Regions from separate parts of the Paenibacillus yanchengensis genome, predicted to be linked through region 1. Evidence: a T-box and tRNA genes for the amino acid it is inferred to sense, from the RefSeq annotation. Region 1 holds a T-box; the other holds one or more tRNA genes.
The links. A T-box is a leader RNA that pairs with one kind of tRNA and senses whether it is charged. The one in region 1 lies ahead of ACFSTH_RS07565 (valine--tRNA ligase), so its partner is inferred to be a tRNA-Val.

Region 1 (9,985 bases):
TAGGGGCGAAGGTGGGAACCAGCTCTTTACGTAGGTCTTGTCAATTGAAGTACGTGCGTCCTGATCTACAAATAGAGTTTATTCGCGGTAATATTGATTCTAGAATAAGAAAGCTACATACCGAAGACTTGGATGCGGTCGTATTAGCCGCTGCAGGCTTGATGAGAATGGGCTGGGAAGATAAAATATCAGCTTACATAGCAGAAGACATTTGTGTGCCGGCAGTAGGGCAAGGGGCGCTTGGTATTCAGTGCCGTGAATCAGATGAGCAAGTAAGGGCGCTATTACAGTTATTAAATGATGAGCAAACAGAAATTACCGTTCGTGCTGAACGCAGTTTTTTGGGAGCGATTGAAGGAAGCTGTCAAGTTCCGATTGGTGCGCAAGCTATTTTGGTAGAAGAAGAAGCGTCTGATGTAGCGGAATTGTCTGAACAAGGAACATATTATCCACTAATAGAGTTAACGGCTATCGTTGGCTCAACAGATGGTTCGGTATTATTAAAGGAAGTTATGCGTGGTCGTCACCCCGAGCAGTTGGGGGAGGAAATAGCTGCTCAGTTGCTTGCGAGTGGAGCGGATCGTATACTGGCAGAAGTTAATTTGAATCAATGAACGAGTCGCTCTTTGTTGAACGTCCTTTAGCAGGCAAAGGAATTGTAGTTACACGAGCGCGAGCACAAGCATCTACGTTTATAGAACAATTGGAATCGCTCGGTGCTAAAGTATTCCCATTACCAGTTATTGCTGTGCGGAAAACAGTAGATCAACATGTCATTGCTGAAATAAAAACAGCGCTGCAATCGGCTAGTTCATATGACTGGTTAATTTTTACGAGCGTCAATGGTGTACATTTTTTTATGGAGTGGCTAGCAGAATATGAAATTGGATTAGATACGTTTGCTCGTGCACAAATAGCTGCTGTTGGACCGAAAACAGCGGAGCAGCTAGAGAAATATCAATTACAAGTAGAGCGGCTACCAAAACGATATGATGCAGAAGGCTTACTCGAGCTGCTTGATCCATATATTGCACCAGGTGCAAAAGTGTTATTAGCAAGAGGGAATTTGGCACGTGCTGTATTGCCGAGTACATTACTAGCAAAAGGAATTTCAGCTACAGAAATACATGTATATGAAACGATAGCTGAAACGACAGAAATTACGACATTTTTGGATAAAATGAATTGTAATGAAGTGGATATCGTTACGTTCGCTAGTTCTTCCGCTGTTCATCATTTTATGGCAGCTCTTCAACGTTTCAGCATAGTGTCATTACCCGAATTGTTACAGTCGATGGTACTGGCGAGTATTGGGCCGTTAACTAGTGAAACCATTAGAAGTTATGGTCTTGTTGTACATATTGAAGCTGCACAAGCGACGATGGATCATTTGTTGTATGACATTATGGAATATGTAAAGGAGCGAAGGAAATGAAAGAGCGTTTTAATCGACACCGTAGATTGCGTCATACGGGCGCTATTCGTAGTTTAGTTCGTGAAAATACAGTTAGTGCGGATGATTTTATTTATCCGATCTTTGTAACGACTGGTACCGATGTGAAAGATGAAATCAGTTCTATGCCAGGAGTGTACCATTATTCATTGGATAGACTAGAGCAGGAGATTGCCGAATGTGCTGCTTTAGGAATAAAAGCTGTTTTATTATTTGGCGTACCGGACACGAAAGATAGTATCGGTTCCTCTGCTTACAATTCAGAAGGAATTGTACAACAAGCAACACGTCTTATTAAGCAGTGGGCTCCTCAAATGATCGTTGTTGCCGATACATGTCTTTGCCAGTTTACGGATCATGGTCATTGCGGAGTAATCGTGGAAGATAGTAATGGTGCGGCTTATATCGATAATGATCAATCATTGGACTTATTAGTAAAGACAGCTGTTTCGCAAGCAGAGGCGGGTGCAGATATTATTGCTCCCTCGAATATGATGGATGGATTTGTCGCTGCAATTCGTGCTGGGCTGGATGCGGCTGGTTTCAAGCACATTGCTATCATGTCATATGCGGTCAAATATGCTTCCGCATATTATGGTCCGTTTCGTGAAGCAGCTCATTCCGCTCCGCAGTTTGGTGATCGCAAAACTTATCAGATGGACCCGGCTAATGCTAGAGAAGCGTTACGTGAAGCAAGTAGTGATGTGCAAGAAGGTGCAGACTTTTTGATGGTGAAGCCGGCACTAGCTTATATGGATATCATTCGACAATTACGTGATCAATATTTGCTGCCGATTGTAGCTTACAATGTTAGTGCGGAATATTCCATGGTGAAGGCAGCAGCGGCGAACGGATGGATTAATGAGCAGGCAGTTGTATTAGAAACGTTAACTGGAATGAAACGAGCAGGAGCCGATATTATTATTACTTATCATGCAAAAGACGTTATTCGCTGGTTGAGAGGAGATAATAAAAATGAATCTTAAACAAGTAGAAGTGAAACGAAACGAAAGTCGCTCGGCAGAAGCGTTTGCCAAAGCTAAACAAGTAATACCTGGAGGAGTAAACAGCCCGGTACGTGCATTTAAATCTGTTGGACTCACCCCTATGTATATGGATCGTGGTGTAGGAAGTAAAGTATATGATATTGATGGTAATAGCTTTATCGATTATGTCTGTTCTTGGGGACCACTCATTATGGGTCATGCACACCCTGAAGTGGTGGAAGCAATCAAGAAAACAGCTGAAAAAGGAACTAGCTTTGGTGCGCCTACGGAATTAGAAACGCTAATGGCAGAGCTAGTGGTTGAACGAGTGCCATCGATTGATTTGGTACGGATGGTTAACTCTGGGACGGAAGCTACGATGAGTGCTCTTCGGCTTGCGCGTGGTTATACGAAACGACAAAAAATATTAAAATTCGAAGGATCTTATCATGGCCATTCGGACAGTTTATTAATAAAAGCTGGCTCAGGAGTTGCGACACTTGGTTTGCCGGATTCTCCTGGTGTACCAGAAAATGTTGCAGCGCAAACGATAACAGTTGCCTTCAATGATCTAGCTGCTGTTAAATTAGCTTTTGAAAAATTCGGCGAAGAAATTGCTTGTATCGTAGTCGAGCCTATCGCTGGTAATATGGGAGTTGTTCCACCAGAGCCAGGATTTTTAGAAGGTTTGCGTCAAGTGACAACACAATATGGCAGTTTGTTAATTTTTGACGAAGTGATGACAGGGTTTAGAGTAGCTTATAATTGTGCGCAAGGGTTATACGATATTGAGCCGGATATTACATGTTTCGGTAAAATAATCGGTGGTGGTTTACCAGTTGGGGCGTATGGTGGTAAGCGTCAGTTTATGGAAATGATTGCTCCTATTGGACCAGTCTATCAAGCGGGAACGTTATCAGGAAATCCACTTGCTATGGCAGCTGGCTACACAACATTAAAACTATTAACACCTGCGGTTTACGAGCAACTAGAATTGCAATCGCAAAAGCTACAAGCTGGACTTGAAGCGAACGCAGCGAAATATAACGTAGCATTTACGGTGAATCGTGTTGGTTCGATGGTATGCCCATTCTTTACTGATAAGCGAGTGACCAATTATGATGTAGCGAAACAATCAAATTTGACCTATTTTAATCATTACTTTGAGTCGATGTTACATCTTGGCATTAGTTTACCACCTTCACAGTTCGAAGGTATGTTTGTATCTGCTGCGCACACAGATGAAGATATTGCCAAAACGATCGCAGCACATGAGGAAGCAATTAGTTATTTGCAACAATAGGGAGGGACTAGGTTGCAACTAAATAACATCATAAGTAGAAGTGAGCAGTGGCTAGTAATTGATTGGCCACTGCTTTTATTATTAGTTGAACCCGAAATAAGACGACAAGCGCCAGAGCTTGGGGCACATGCACATGATGTGTTTCGCTGGCTGATACAAACCAAGTTGTTTCCTGAAAAATGGATTAAACGAATTTTTTCGATTGGTGGTATTCGTTGGAAGGAGCAACATTTGTTGTTGCTTGCTTATAGTCAAGGTGAGTTTACAGAAGAAGTTCATTTTGTTGATGCCCGGTCATTGCCACCAGACACTGACATGGAAGCGAAAATGCTCTATGAAGATGACTTTTGTTTCGTTTTATCTAAGCCGGTACGTATGCCTGTACATAAATCGTCGGACTCACAAATACGTACACTGGATACAATGGCAGCTTTATATTCCTTGCGTAGTGAGCATCCTTTTCCTGTTCGGCATATTCATCGGTTGGACGGTGATACGACTGGTGTGGTACTCTATTCCAAAAATGATTGGGCGCAACTTCGACTAGATGAAGCGATGCGTGAAGGGCAAATAGAACGGCACTATATTGCTGCTGTTCACGGACAGCTATCTACGATGGAGGGGGAAATTAATAAACCGATTGCCAAAGATCGATTCGTTGCTGGAAAACGACGTGTTGCGGCTCATGGTGATCCATCCATTACGTTATACCGGGTATTGCAGGTGAAATCTTCGTACTCCATTGTAGCACTTCAATTATTAACTGGTCGGACGCATCAAATACGAGTGCATATGAGTGCGATTGGACATCCATTACTTGGAGATATATTATATGGCGGCAAGCAGATGAAGGGAATATCCCATCAAGCGCTCCATGCTTATAAACTTATATTTCCGCATCCCGTCTTGGGAAATCAAATAATTGTTGAAGCTGATCCGCCGGATTGGCTCGAAAAAAATGAAATCAATTAGTCTCTTTTTATTTTCATAGTCATGCTTACCTCATTTCCACCATATAGATGAAGTAGTGATTCTATTTTCAGGTCATTGTTAACCTGTGGAGGGAGGATATAGCGTGTCAGAAAAATCTGGAGGCTTACGATTTGACGTGTATGAACGTGTTCATTTGCCGGATGATGTGGCGGCGATAGATGAGCTTGAAGAAATTGAATTAATCCCACGAATTGCAGTAATGGATGAAGGGGATCAAGCGATATTACGCGGTCAATTATTACTTAGTGGAGTGTACCGAAGTAGTGAGGTGCATGATGGGATATTAGCACTGGAGCATCGAATACCTGTAGAAATATCTTTGCCAATGCATAGAGTGTCTCGTTTGGATGATATTTCGATTGATATCGATAATTTTGATGTAGATATTTTATCTGCTCGAACGTTGAATGTAACAGGGGTATTGTCACTGCGTGGTTTGTTAGTTGATTCGGTAGAGGAAGAGCAACAGTGGCAAGAAGAAGTGTTTACAGCAGTTCATGAAAATAATGGGGAACAACCATTAGAATTGCAAACAGACACGGAGCGGTGGGAGGATCAAGCTGAAACTACAGAAGAAACGGAATACCAGTGGCAAGAAGAGGTGGAAGTAGAAACGACAGCTGAAGCTCCGTCCTACATAGCAAGTGAAACGAGGGATGAGCAGTCAGTTGAAGGAGTATATTCCAACGAAATAAATCTGGAAGAGCAGTGGCAATTACAGCGAGAAGAACCGTATGACCAAGTGGTAGAAGTAGTACAGGAAGATGATGCGGAGTTAGTGTTAACACGTAATGATGAACCGGAAGAGGAAGCAGAGGAATATACGACTTATGCTACATTTGTTGAACCGGATTATGATGATACGTTGGAACAACTAGAGGAAGAGCGCGCTGAAGAGCAGGGTTTTGCTACTGCTGAAGCGGAAACCGTTCATTCCGGTTGGGCATTACTAGGGACTGAGGCGACGAGGATTCATGAAGAGGATACCGAACAAGCATATGAGCATGATGACGAAATGGAATTTGCAGAAGAAGAGATAAGCTTGCCCGAATATGAAAATGCTTTTGAAGATCGTTCGCCGCAAGCATTTGAAGAAGAGTCAGAGATCGCCAATGAAGCGACGATGGAAACTTGGGTAGAAACAAGCGGAGAAATAGAGGAAGATGAGCGCGAAGAGGAATTGGTGGAAGATGATGAACCTACTAATGTAGCATCGACTGCTCCTCCAGCCAACCTGAATACGACACCGCACGTTGCTTTTCATACGAAATCAGCTGATCAATCACAGGAAAATACAAATGTCGGCATTCGCTCGTTGCTAGGTTCTAGTGATCGGGAGAAAGCGCTTCGAGAAGCTGTTATCCAACAGGAATTAGACGCAAGTAATGAACAAGAACATTTGGCGGAGCAAGCTCGTCAAGATGACGAAGTTGAATGGCAGTCTATGTTTCTCGGAAGAGAAAAAGGGCAAAGTTTTAAAAAGATACGAATGTGTATTGTTCAAAAGGAAGAAACGTTAGAGGCAATTGCGCTTCGCTATAACATTACTCCAGGTGTGTTGCAAAAGCATAATCAGTTGCATGATAGTGATGTTAGTGAAGGACAGCTTTTGTACATCCCAGCTACGCAACTTAGTTAATGGGGTAACGTAAACAGACTCTCTTTGATCATCTTTTGCAGTTTACTAATTGCAGATGATTAAAGAGAGTTTTTTATTTTGTGGCGTAGTATGAGATGTTTATAAGAAACATTGACTAAGCGGTTTAAGAACGGTATGATATTTGATATAATAGTAAAACAATGAGAGTGCTTAATAAAGTAATAACGTTGAATGGGAGCAGAATACAGACATCTTTCAGAGAGTGGAATTGTTACGCTGTGAGATTCCGCAAGTATAAGCTGTATTTATGGTCGCCCTGGAGTTGTCTCACTGAAATGGCAGAAGATCGAATGATTTATTCTGTTATAAAGTAAGACCGGTAGCAGCCGTTATCTGCAGTGAGCGCTGTATAATAATGAATCGTTATCGTACAGAACAAAGGTGGTACCACGGAAGCAGAACCTTTCGTCCTTTTTCGAGGATGAAAGGTTTTTTTTGAAATTATTGTTGGAGGATGGAAAAATGTCAGAAGCAGAAACGAATATGGAAATGGCTAAAACATATGATCCGAAAGCGGCAGAGCAAAAATGGTATAACTATTGGATGGATGGAAAATATTTCGAAGCTGGTAAACGACCAGATGCTGAAACATATACCATTGTTATTCCACCGCCTAACGTGACAGGAAACTTGCATATCGGGCATGCGCTTGATTTTACATTACAGGATATATTAATTCGAACAAAAAGAATGCAGGGCTTTGATACACTGTGGCTACCAGGCACAGATCATGCTGGTATAGCAACACAGACAAGAGTAGAACAGCAACTACGTGAACAAGGAACAACAAGACATGATCTTGGTCGTGCTGCTTTTTTGGAGCAAGTATGGGATTGGAAAGAAATGTATGCGAATACGATTCGTTCACAGTGGGCTAAGATGGGATTATCGCTCGACTACTCACGTGAACGGTTTACTTTAGATGAAGGATTATCAAAAGCAGTTCGTGAAGTGTTTGTAAAGCTATACAAAAAAGGGTTAATTTATCGTGGCAAAAAAATTATTAACTGGGACCCAGCTGCACGTACAGCTCTTTCGGATATTGAGGTGGAGCATAAAGAAGTAAATGGTCATTTGTACCATTTGCAATATCCACTTGCAGACGGTAGTGGGTACATAACTGTAGCGACAACTCGTCCGGAGACGATGCTTGGTGATACAGCTGTTGCAGTACATCCAGAAGATGAAAGATATAAAGCTTTGATTGGAAAAATGATCATTCTTCCTGTCATTGGAAGAGAGATTCCTATTATAGCAGATGAGTATGTGGAGAAAGAGTTTGGTTCGGGAGCTGTTAAAATTACACCAGCGCATGATCCGAATGACTTCGAAGTTGGTGAAAGACATCAACTACCACAAATTACAGTAATGGACGAATCAGGCGTTATGAATGAACATGCTGGACCATATGAAGGGTTGGATCGCTTCGTTTGTCGTAAGCAGCTTGTGGCCGATTTGCAGGCAAGTGGTGTGTGTACGCAAATAGAAGATCACGTTCATCAAGTGGGGCATAGCGAACGTTCTGGAGCTGTTGTGGAGCCGTATTTGTCTACACAGTGGTTTGTAGCGATGAAACCATTAGCTGAAGCTGCGATTGAAGCACAAAAAGCTGGAAAAGGTGTTCGTTTTCTACCAGATCGCTTTGAAAAAACATATATGAACTGGATTGAAAATGTTCGGGACTGGTGTATTTCTAGGCAGCTATGGTGGGGACATCGTATACCTGCTTGGTATGATGAAAATACCGGTGAAATTCACGTATCGCAAGATGATTTGCAGGGAGATCATCTGCATCAGGATGTAGATGTGTTGGATACGTGGTTCAGTTCTGCACTTTGGCCGTTCTCTACATTAGGCTGGCCAGAAGAAACGGAAGATGTGAAACGTTTTTATCCTGTCGATGTGTTGGTAACTGGATATGACATTATTTATTTCTGGGTTGCACGTATGATATTTACTGCTCTAGAATTTACAGATCAAATGCCATTTAAAGATGTTTATATGCATGGACTAGTGCGCGATCGTGAAGGGCAAAAAATGTCGAAGTCTCTTGGTAACGGAGTAGATCCGCTTGAGGTCATTGATCAGTATGGTGCGGATGCGATGCGATTTATGTTGTCGACAGGAAGTACACCGGGACAAGATCTACGTTATCGAACAGAGCGGGTAGAGCAAGCGCGTAACTTTGCTAACAAAATTTGGAATGCTTCGCGATTTGCTATGATGAATTTAGAAGGATTTACTATAGAAGATGTTAATATTGACGTACCACTAGGTACAGCAGATCGTTGGATATTACATCGTTTAAATGAAACAGTACGTGATGTTACTCGTCTTATCGATAGTTATGAATTCGGGGAAACTGGACGTGTTTTGTATAATTTCATATGGGATGATCTTTGTGATTGGTATATCGAATTTGCAAAATTAAACTTAAATGGATCAGATATAGCTGCGAAACGAGCAACACAATCTGTGCTTGTCTATGTACTTGATCGTACTCAACGATTAATTCATCCATTTATGCCGTTTATTAGTGAAGAGATTTGGCAGCACCTTCCACATGAAGGCGAGACTATTATGTTAGCAGAATGGCCCGTATATGAGCAAAAGTTGGAAGCAGATGACGCTGTTAAACAAATGAATCTATTGATGGATACGATCCGAGCGGTTCGTAATATTCGAGCAGAAATGAATGTTCCGATGAGTCGAAAAATAGAGTTGTTAATTAAAGCGGCAAGTGAAGAAACGCTGCAAATATTACTTCAAAACAAACCATTTATTGAACGATTCTGTGCTACTAGCCAATTGGAAATTGGTATAGAGCTAGCGGCTCCAGAAAAAGCGATGTCTGCGATAGTAACAGGAGCTGAATTGTACTTCCCTCTTGCAGGATTAATTGATGTAGATCAAGAAATTGCACGTTTGGATAAAGAGAAGAAAACATTAGATGGTGAAGTTGAACGAATTGAGAAAAAGCTAGCGAATGAAGGATTTGTGGCGAAAGCACCAGAGAAAGTAATAGAAGAAGAACGTAGAAAAATGGCGGAATATGCAGAAAAACGAGCGAAAGTTTTGCAGAGAATTGCCGAATTGCGTAGCTAAGCGGGGTTGCATATATGGAAAAATTATGGGCGCAGCGGGAAACTAATTTGCTGCAAAGTTATGATGAAGCAGTAGAATGGATTAACGGTTTGATACCGTTTGGTATTCGACCGGGGTTAAGCAGAATTGAAAAAATGATGGAACTATTAGGCAATCCAGAACGTCGTTTGCAATTTATTCATGTTGCTGGTACGAATGGCAAAGGATCGACTTGCTCGATGATAGCCAACGTATTGCTTAGCAACGGCTATGATGTTGGGCTGTACACATCACCTTACATTACAAAGTTCACCAATCGTTTTCAATATAATGGTACGGATATCGAAGAAGAAACGTTAGTGAAACTAGCTAATCAGTTGAAGCCGATCGTAGAGGAGATAGCCGAAACAGAACTCGGCTCTCCAACGATGTTCGAAGTTTCTACTGCGCTAGCCATTTTATTTTTTGCTACCGATACGTTTCCAGATTATGTCGTGTTCGAAACA
Region 2 (5,410 bases), on a different contig from region 1:
CGCTCGACCGGATGATCGACGCTGTCACTCTCGGGATTGACTGGACAGCCCGGGATGTGCAATCGGATTTAAAAGAAAAGCGGCATCCCTGGCTGCTGTCCAAAGGTTTCAAACACTCAGCCGTGTTAGGCGCATTCCAGTCATTCGGCAGTGAGACCAGCTTTGAAAAGCTCCGGTTCAGCCTGCTCAAAAATGGAGAAGTTGTTCAGTCCGGCAGCCCGCAACAGATGATTTTTCCGCTTAGGCGGCTGATAGCCTATATTGGCGAGCAGTTTGGCCTTGATAAGGGCGACATCATTTACACTGGAACGCCGGCCGGCGTTGGAGCGGTACAGGATGGCGATCGTTTGGAAATGCGAATGTCCGCAGAGGAAAATGATGAAATCAGCTTCGGTCCGCTGCAAATTAAAATGAACGCCTAAATGGTCTTGGTTCAGAAGAAAAAAACGAATTAGCTCGATTGCGTAAGGAAAATAAACGTTTGCTTATGGAGAACGATATATTAAAGCAAGCAGAGCTGATCATGGGACGAAAATAGATATGATTGAGCTAATGCCCACAAATAGAGTTTTGAAACAACAAGGCCTCATACTAAATTACATCCCTTATAATAATTGTTTAAGACTGTATTGACATTTCAGTACAGTTCTTAAATTACATAAGAGAAAGAATAGAACAAGAAGATGATGGTTTTACGGAGATTGAAAAAAAGGAGCAATATGGCTTAACCATAGAACAGGGTAGCTCGTTTCTTAATCACCTGTCTGAAGAGAAGACCATCGCAAGAGATTGGTCCAAGAAAAAATTAGGTTATCTAACAAAGTTCTATAACTTTCTTTACATGAACTGTTTGCTAGAGAGTTTTAGACTGACACCCATGTTTCCACAGGTAGGAGCTCTGAACGAGAAAATAAAGTCTTAGACTGTCGCTGTTTTGTTGATCTAAAATACCCAATAGTTGAAGAACAGGTCATTAAATTTTCTTCCTCAAAATTTCGTCAACTAACCAGAATATAAGTGCGGCTATTATTGCTACTCCAACAAGAAATAAACTCTCAAATAAGTTAGAAATCACTAATCCGGCTATTAAACCAAATATACTATGAATAAGTAATGCCACTATATTTCTTTGTATTCCTTTTAGATTTTTTGATAGATAATCAGATAAGAAAGATACAGGTACCCCAATTAGAAGTACAAATGGAAAAGCACCTGTAAAAAGAACTCCAATAGCTAAGAAACTTGAGCCTTCTGTTATCGCAAAAAAAACAGTAAGAAATATTCCAATTAACGAAGTAGTAAAAATAAATCCTAGAAATTTCCTTAAAGATATCAAAATACCCCTCCTTAATATAACCAGAACAAGGTTACCATCGATGGAAAATGAAATGCAACAGTAGGTATCAATAAAAGCTACTGTAATCCCGATGTAAGGATAACTAATCCTTACATCGGGAACTGATATATCGAAGTCATATACCGTCACTTCTGGCTCACTGAATGGGAAGCTTATCACGATTGAAAAAGATCGAACAAAGAATAAGGCAAGTCTTCGAACTCTGCCTCTTGTGGACGGCTTTTATGACCTTCTGTTACAAATGAAGCAGCAACAGGAAGCAGACCGTCAAAGAGGCAAGGAATCATATTGTAAGGATTATCTTGGTTATATCTATGTTGATGCTATAGGAGTGCGAGTATTCTCATTTGGAGTACAGTTCCAAAGTGTCTTCAGCACAGACGATGAGTGGGATTTTGGCTATAAAATAAAAAAAGCCCATCAGATAAATTATCTGATGAACCATTGATTTTAAGTGGTACCGGTGAGAGGACTCGAACCTCCACGGTTTCCCATTCGATTTTGAGTCGAACGCGTCTGCCATTCCGCCACACCGGCATAATATTAGATTATACAACTTTTCTTACAGATTTGCAAAAGTAAAATGGCACGCCCTAAGAGATTCGAACTCCCGACCTTTTGATTCGTAGTCAAACGCTCTATCCAGCTGAGCTAAGGGCGCATATAAAGTAATCTAATGGAGGCGCCACCCAGATTTGAACTGGGGAATAAAGCTTTTGCAGAGCTTTGCCTTACCACTTGGCTATGGCGCCGTATATGGAGCGGAAGACGGGGATCGAACCCGCGACCCTCGCCTTGGCAAGGCGATGCTCTACCGCTGAGCCACTTCCGCAAATGGCTGGGGATTCAGGGATCGAACCTGAGAATGACGGAGTCAAAGTCCGTTGCCTTACCGCTTGGCTAATCCCCATTATAATATATGCAGGATGATTATCCTTGTTCTATAATGCTATATGTGATGATGCTCATTTGTTTATATGGGGCGACCGAGGGGACTTGAACCCCCGAATGCCGGATCCACAAACCGGTGCGTTAACCCCTTCGCCACGATCGCCATAAAATACACTTCAATACTTAATTGTTACCATACCACTTACTATACTGGCAGGGGCAGCAGGAATCGAACCCACACCAAAGGTTTTGGAGACCTTTGTTCTACCTTTAAACTATGCCCCTAAAGATAGTGGTGGAGGATGATGGATTCGAACCACCGAACCGTTAGGAAGAGATTTACAGTCTCCCGCGTTTGGCCACTTCGCTAATCCTCCACATCTGGTGCCGTCGAGAGGACTTGAACCCCCAACCTACTGATTACAAGTCAGTTGCTCTACCAGTTGAGCTACAACGGCATATCATCCATACTTACTGTTCCTTCAAGCTGTCTTTCCCGAAGTGGTGGCTCGAGACGGAATCGAACCGCCGACACGAGGATTTTCAGTCCTCTGCTCTACCGACTGAGCTATCGAGCCTCAGTTATACTGAGTTTTTTGTTTAAATAATGGCGGAGCTGACGGGATTCGAACCCGCGGTCTCCTGCGTGACAGGCAGGCATGTTAGGCCTCTACACCACAGCTCCACATATGTATTACTCAAGTTAATACTGATTTTATTGGTTGCGGGGACAGGATTTGAACCTGTGACCTTCGGATTATGAGCCCGACGAGCTACCGTGCTGCTCCACCCCGCGACATTAAAAGGGTCTAAACATTCCATCAGATAAAACATATTTTATTGGTTGCGGGGACAGGATTTGAACCTGTGGCCTTCGGGTTATGAGCCCGACGAGCTACCGTGCTGCTCCACCCCGCGACATTAAAAGGAATACTATTATATAATAATTATGGTGGAGGCTAACGGGATCGAACCGCTGACCCTCTGCTTGTAAGGCAGATGCTCTCCCAGCTGAGCTAAGCCTCCGTGTTAAGCAACTCTTATAATATAACACACACTCCAACTAATTTGCAACACTTATTAGCGACCTTTTTTTAAAAAAAATCTAAAAACAATAGTTCTATATAAAAAGTGCTAAAAAACAGTGTATAAATAGCTTATAACATTTTCCAACTCTTTTCAACAGGTGAATTCATATTTAACTATTTTCAATCATTTTTTAGTGAATTTTTATATATATAACTTTATTGAGACAAAAATAGAAACACCGTGGAAACGATACTTATCTGTTACGACGATGTTTCTCTCTATATATTAGTCGTTTAAATGAATTGTTGCTGTTTCTTTTTTGTAACTTACTGTGATTCCCAACTTTTCTACAATTGTTCTAATTGGTGCATACTTTTTCCCATCGACTACAATAATATTGCTTTTCTTATCATCTAATACAACAGTTAGTTGCTCTTTGTTTACACTTAATTTGCTATTGCTTTTGTCTACAGTTAGTGTTGCACCTATGATTTCAGATATTTCTCGAATCGGATAATAAGTAATACCTTTCAAGTCCACTGCTGGCGATTGTAGTTTCTGCACCTTTCCATTATAAAATAATTTCAACTTACTAGTCTGGTAGATTGGTTTTGTTTGCTTCGTTTGCTTAGCTGATTTCGTTTGTTTACTTGTGGCAGTTTGCTGCGAGGACTTTTTACTCTTACTGCTACTTGACTGTTGCTTTGACTTGTTCGATTGATTACTTTTCTTACTTGGTTTTGTAGCTTTTGGTTGTGCCTTTTCTCCTCGATGATAATGATAGCCTGTACATAACCCTTTTTGCTTTGATTTCTCGGAGCAATTATGCCCGCCATTAGCGTCTAATCTTCCTGAGTGTGCTGATGCAGTCGATGAAATCAGTAATAAACACGTAATAATAATGGTTAATACTTTGTAGCTTTGCTTCACGCTTCTCTCTCCTTCTGTTCACACTAATATTTTTCTAATCTATCTACCATACGTCAATAATCTATCATATATTTACAGTTTTTACAATGATATTGAACGATACAAAAAAGCGAGTCTTTCGACCCGCTCGTTATTTCAAACCGTACCTTGTCGTATTCATTTATACTCATAACACTAGTTAATCATTTGATCCGGTAAGTAAGGTTTGTAAACTGGATTTTCTCCACAAACCATCAGCCCCTGCCCCCAGTTGACGTGGACATTTTTCGTTGGTGGATCGCTTGGATCACGATATTGAACTAGTACGTTACGACGTGGGCGATCACTTTCGTTACGGTCTGAACCGTGAATCGTCAAATAATTGAAAAATAATACATCTCCCGCTTCCGCTTCGCAAGGTGTTCCCATACTAATCGGATATTCACGATGATCTAAGTAATAAGAGCCAACATGCGGTAGTGTTCCTTCTTTATGAGAACCAGGTACGACTTGGATACAACCATTTTCTAACGTAGCGTTATCTATATGAATGCTAGCTGCCAGCATCGAGTGTTGTTCATGTGGAAAGTAAGGATAATCTTGATGCATTGGAAATGCAGCTCCTCTTTCCGGTGGCTTTACTAACATTTTACTATGATGCACTTGTACGTTAGGACCGATTAATTGACTTAAGATTTCCACCATATTCGGATGCACGATTGCTCTTGTAAAAGCTGCCTCATGATAATGAACATCATGAAATCCTTTTAACACTAGTTTTTTCAATTCTTCTGGCGGCAAATAATCTCCTCCCCATGCAGAATTACTATCAAACTTACTTTTGGCTGCTTTATGAATAATCCGTTCCACCGCTTCTTTCATTTCTTCCACTTCAACTGGCGAGAACACATTCTTTACTAACAAATAACCATTTTCTTTGTAAAATTCCGCATCTACATGATTTATCATACCCACCCACTCCTTACATACTCATTAATGACATCCCATAATGCTCGTTTTATAACTCGTTATTATAATGATCTAACAGTGAATCTTATTACTAAATATAGTTTGTTTTCCGAAAAACGTATTTATGTTTGTGCGCCAAGTCTTTGTACTTTTACGCCAAACTTCAATTTTCTTTTATTATTTCAAACTACGATATGTTATATTGGGAGTATACATTTCCTAAAAGTAGGTGACCGTTATCCTCTTACAACTGCA

Region 2: it encodes a tRNA-Val, which carries the amino acid that the T-box ahead of ACFSTH_RS07565 (valine--tRNA ligase) is inferred to sense. The anticodon was not compared.

What each region holds. Positions count from the first base shown of each region.
Region 1 is NZ_JBHUMH010000016.1:85,930-95,914, forward strand. It holds gene hemC (hydroxymethylbilane synthase) at 1-614, shown strand, start outside; gene ACFSTH_RS07540 (uroporphyrinogen-III synthase) at 611-1,435, shown strand; gene hemB (porphobilinogen synthase) at 1,432-2,439, shown strand; gene hemL (glutamate-1-semialdehyde 2,1-aminomutase) at 2,429-3,742, shown strand; gene ACFSTH_RS07555 (RluA family pseudouridine synthase) at 3,755-4,714, shown strand; gene ACFSTH_RS07560 (LysM peptidoglycan-binding domain-containing protein) at 4,818-6,374, shown strand; T-box leader at 6,554-6,811, shown strand; gene ACFSTH_RS07565 (valine--tRNA ligase) at 6,858-9,500, shown strand; gene ACFSTH_RS07570 (bifunctional folylpolyglutamate synthase/dihydrofolate synthase) at 9,515-9,985, shown strand, end outside.
Region 2 is NZ_JBHUMH010000007.1:22,216-27,625, reverse strand. It holds gene ACFSTH_RS01420 (fumarylacetoacetate hydrolase family protein) at 1-422, shown strand, start outside; gene ACFSTH_RS01415 (hypothetical protein) at 974-1,336, opposite strand; tRNA gene ACFSTH_RS01410 (tRNA-Leu) at 1,813-1,894, opposite strand; tRNA gene ACFSTH_RS01405 (tRNA-Arg) at 1,942-2,018, opposite strand; tRNA gene ACFSTH_RS01400 (tRNA-Cys) at 2,035-2,109, opposite strand; tRNA gene ACFSTH_RS01395 (tRNA-Gly) at 2,115-2,189, opposite strand; tRNA gene ACFSTH_RS01390 (tRNA-Gln) at 2,193-2,267, opposite strand; tRNA gene ACFSTH_RS01385 (tRNA-His) at 2,336-2,411, opposite strand; tRNA gene ACFSTH_RS01380 (tRNA-Trp) at 2,460-2,533, opposite strand; tRNA gene ACFSTH_RS01375 (tRNA-Tyr) at 2,542-2,625, opposite strand; tRNA gene ACFSTH_RS01370 (tRNA-Thr) at 2,631-2,706, opposite strand; tRNA gene ACFSTH_RS01365 (tRNA-Phe) at 2,751-2,826, opposite strand; tRNA gene ACFSTH_RS01360 (tRNA-Asp) at 2,857-2,933, opposite strand; tRNA gene ACFSTH_RS01355 (tRNA-Met) at 2,968-3,044, opposite strand; tRNA gene ACFSTH_RS01350 (tRNA-Met) at 3,090-3,166, opposite strand; tRNA gene ACFSTH_RS01345 (tRNA-Val) at 3,199-3,274, opposite strand; gene ACFSTH_RS01340 (stalk domain-containing protein) at 3,563-4,207, opposite strand; gene ACFSTH_RS01335 (phytanoyl-CoA dioxygenase family protein) at 4,382-5,155, opposite strand; gene ACFSTH_RS01330 (helix-turn-helix domain-containing protein) at 5,385-5,410, shown strand, end outside.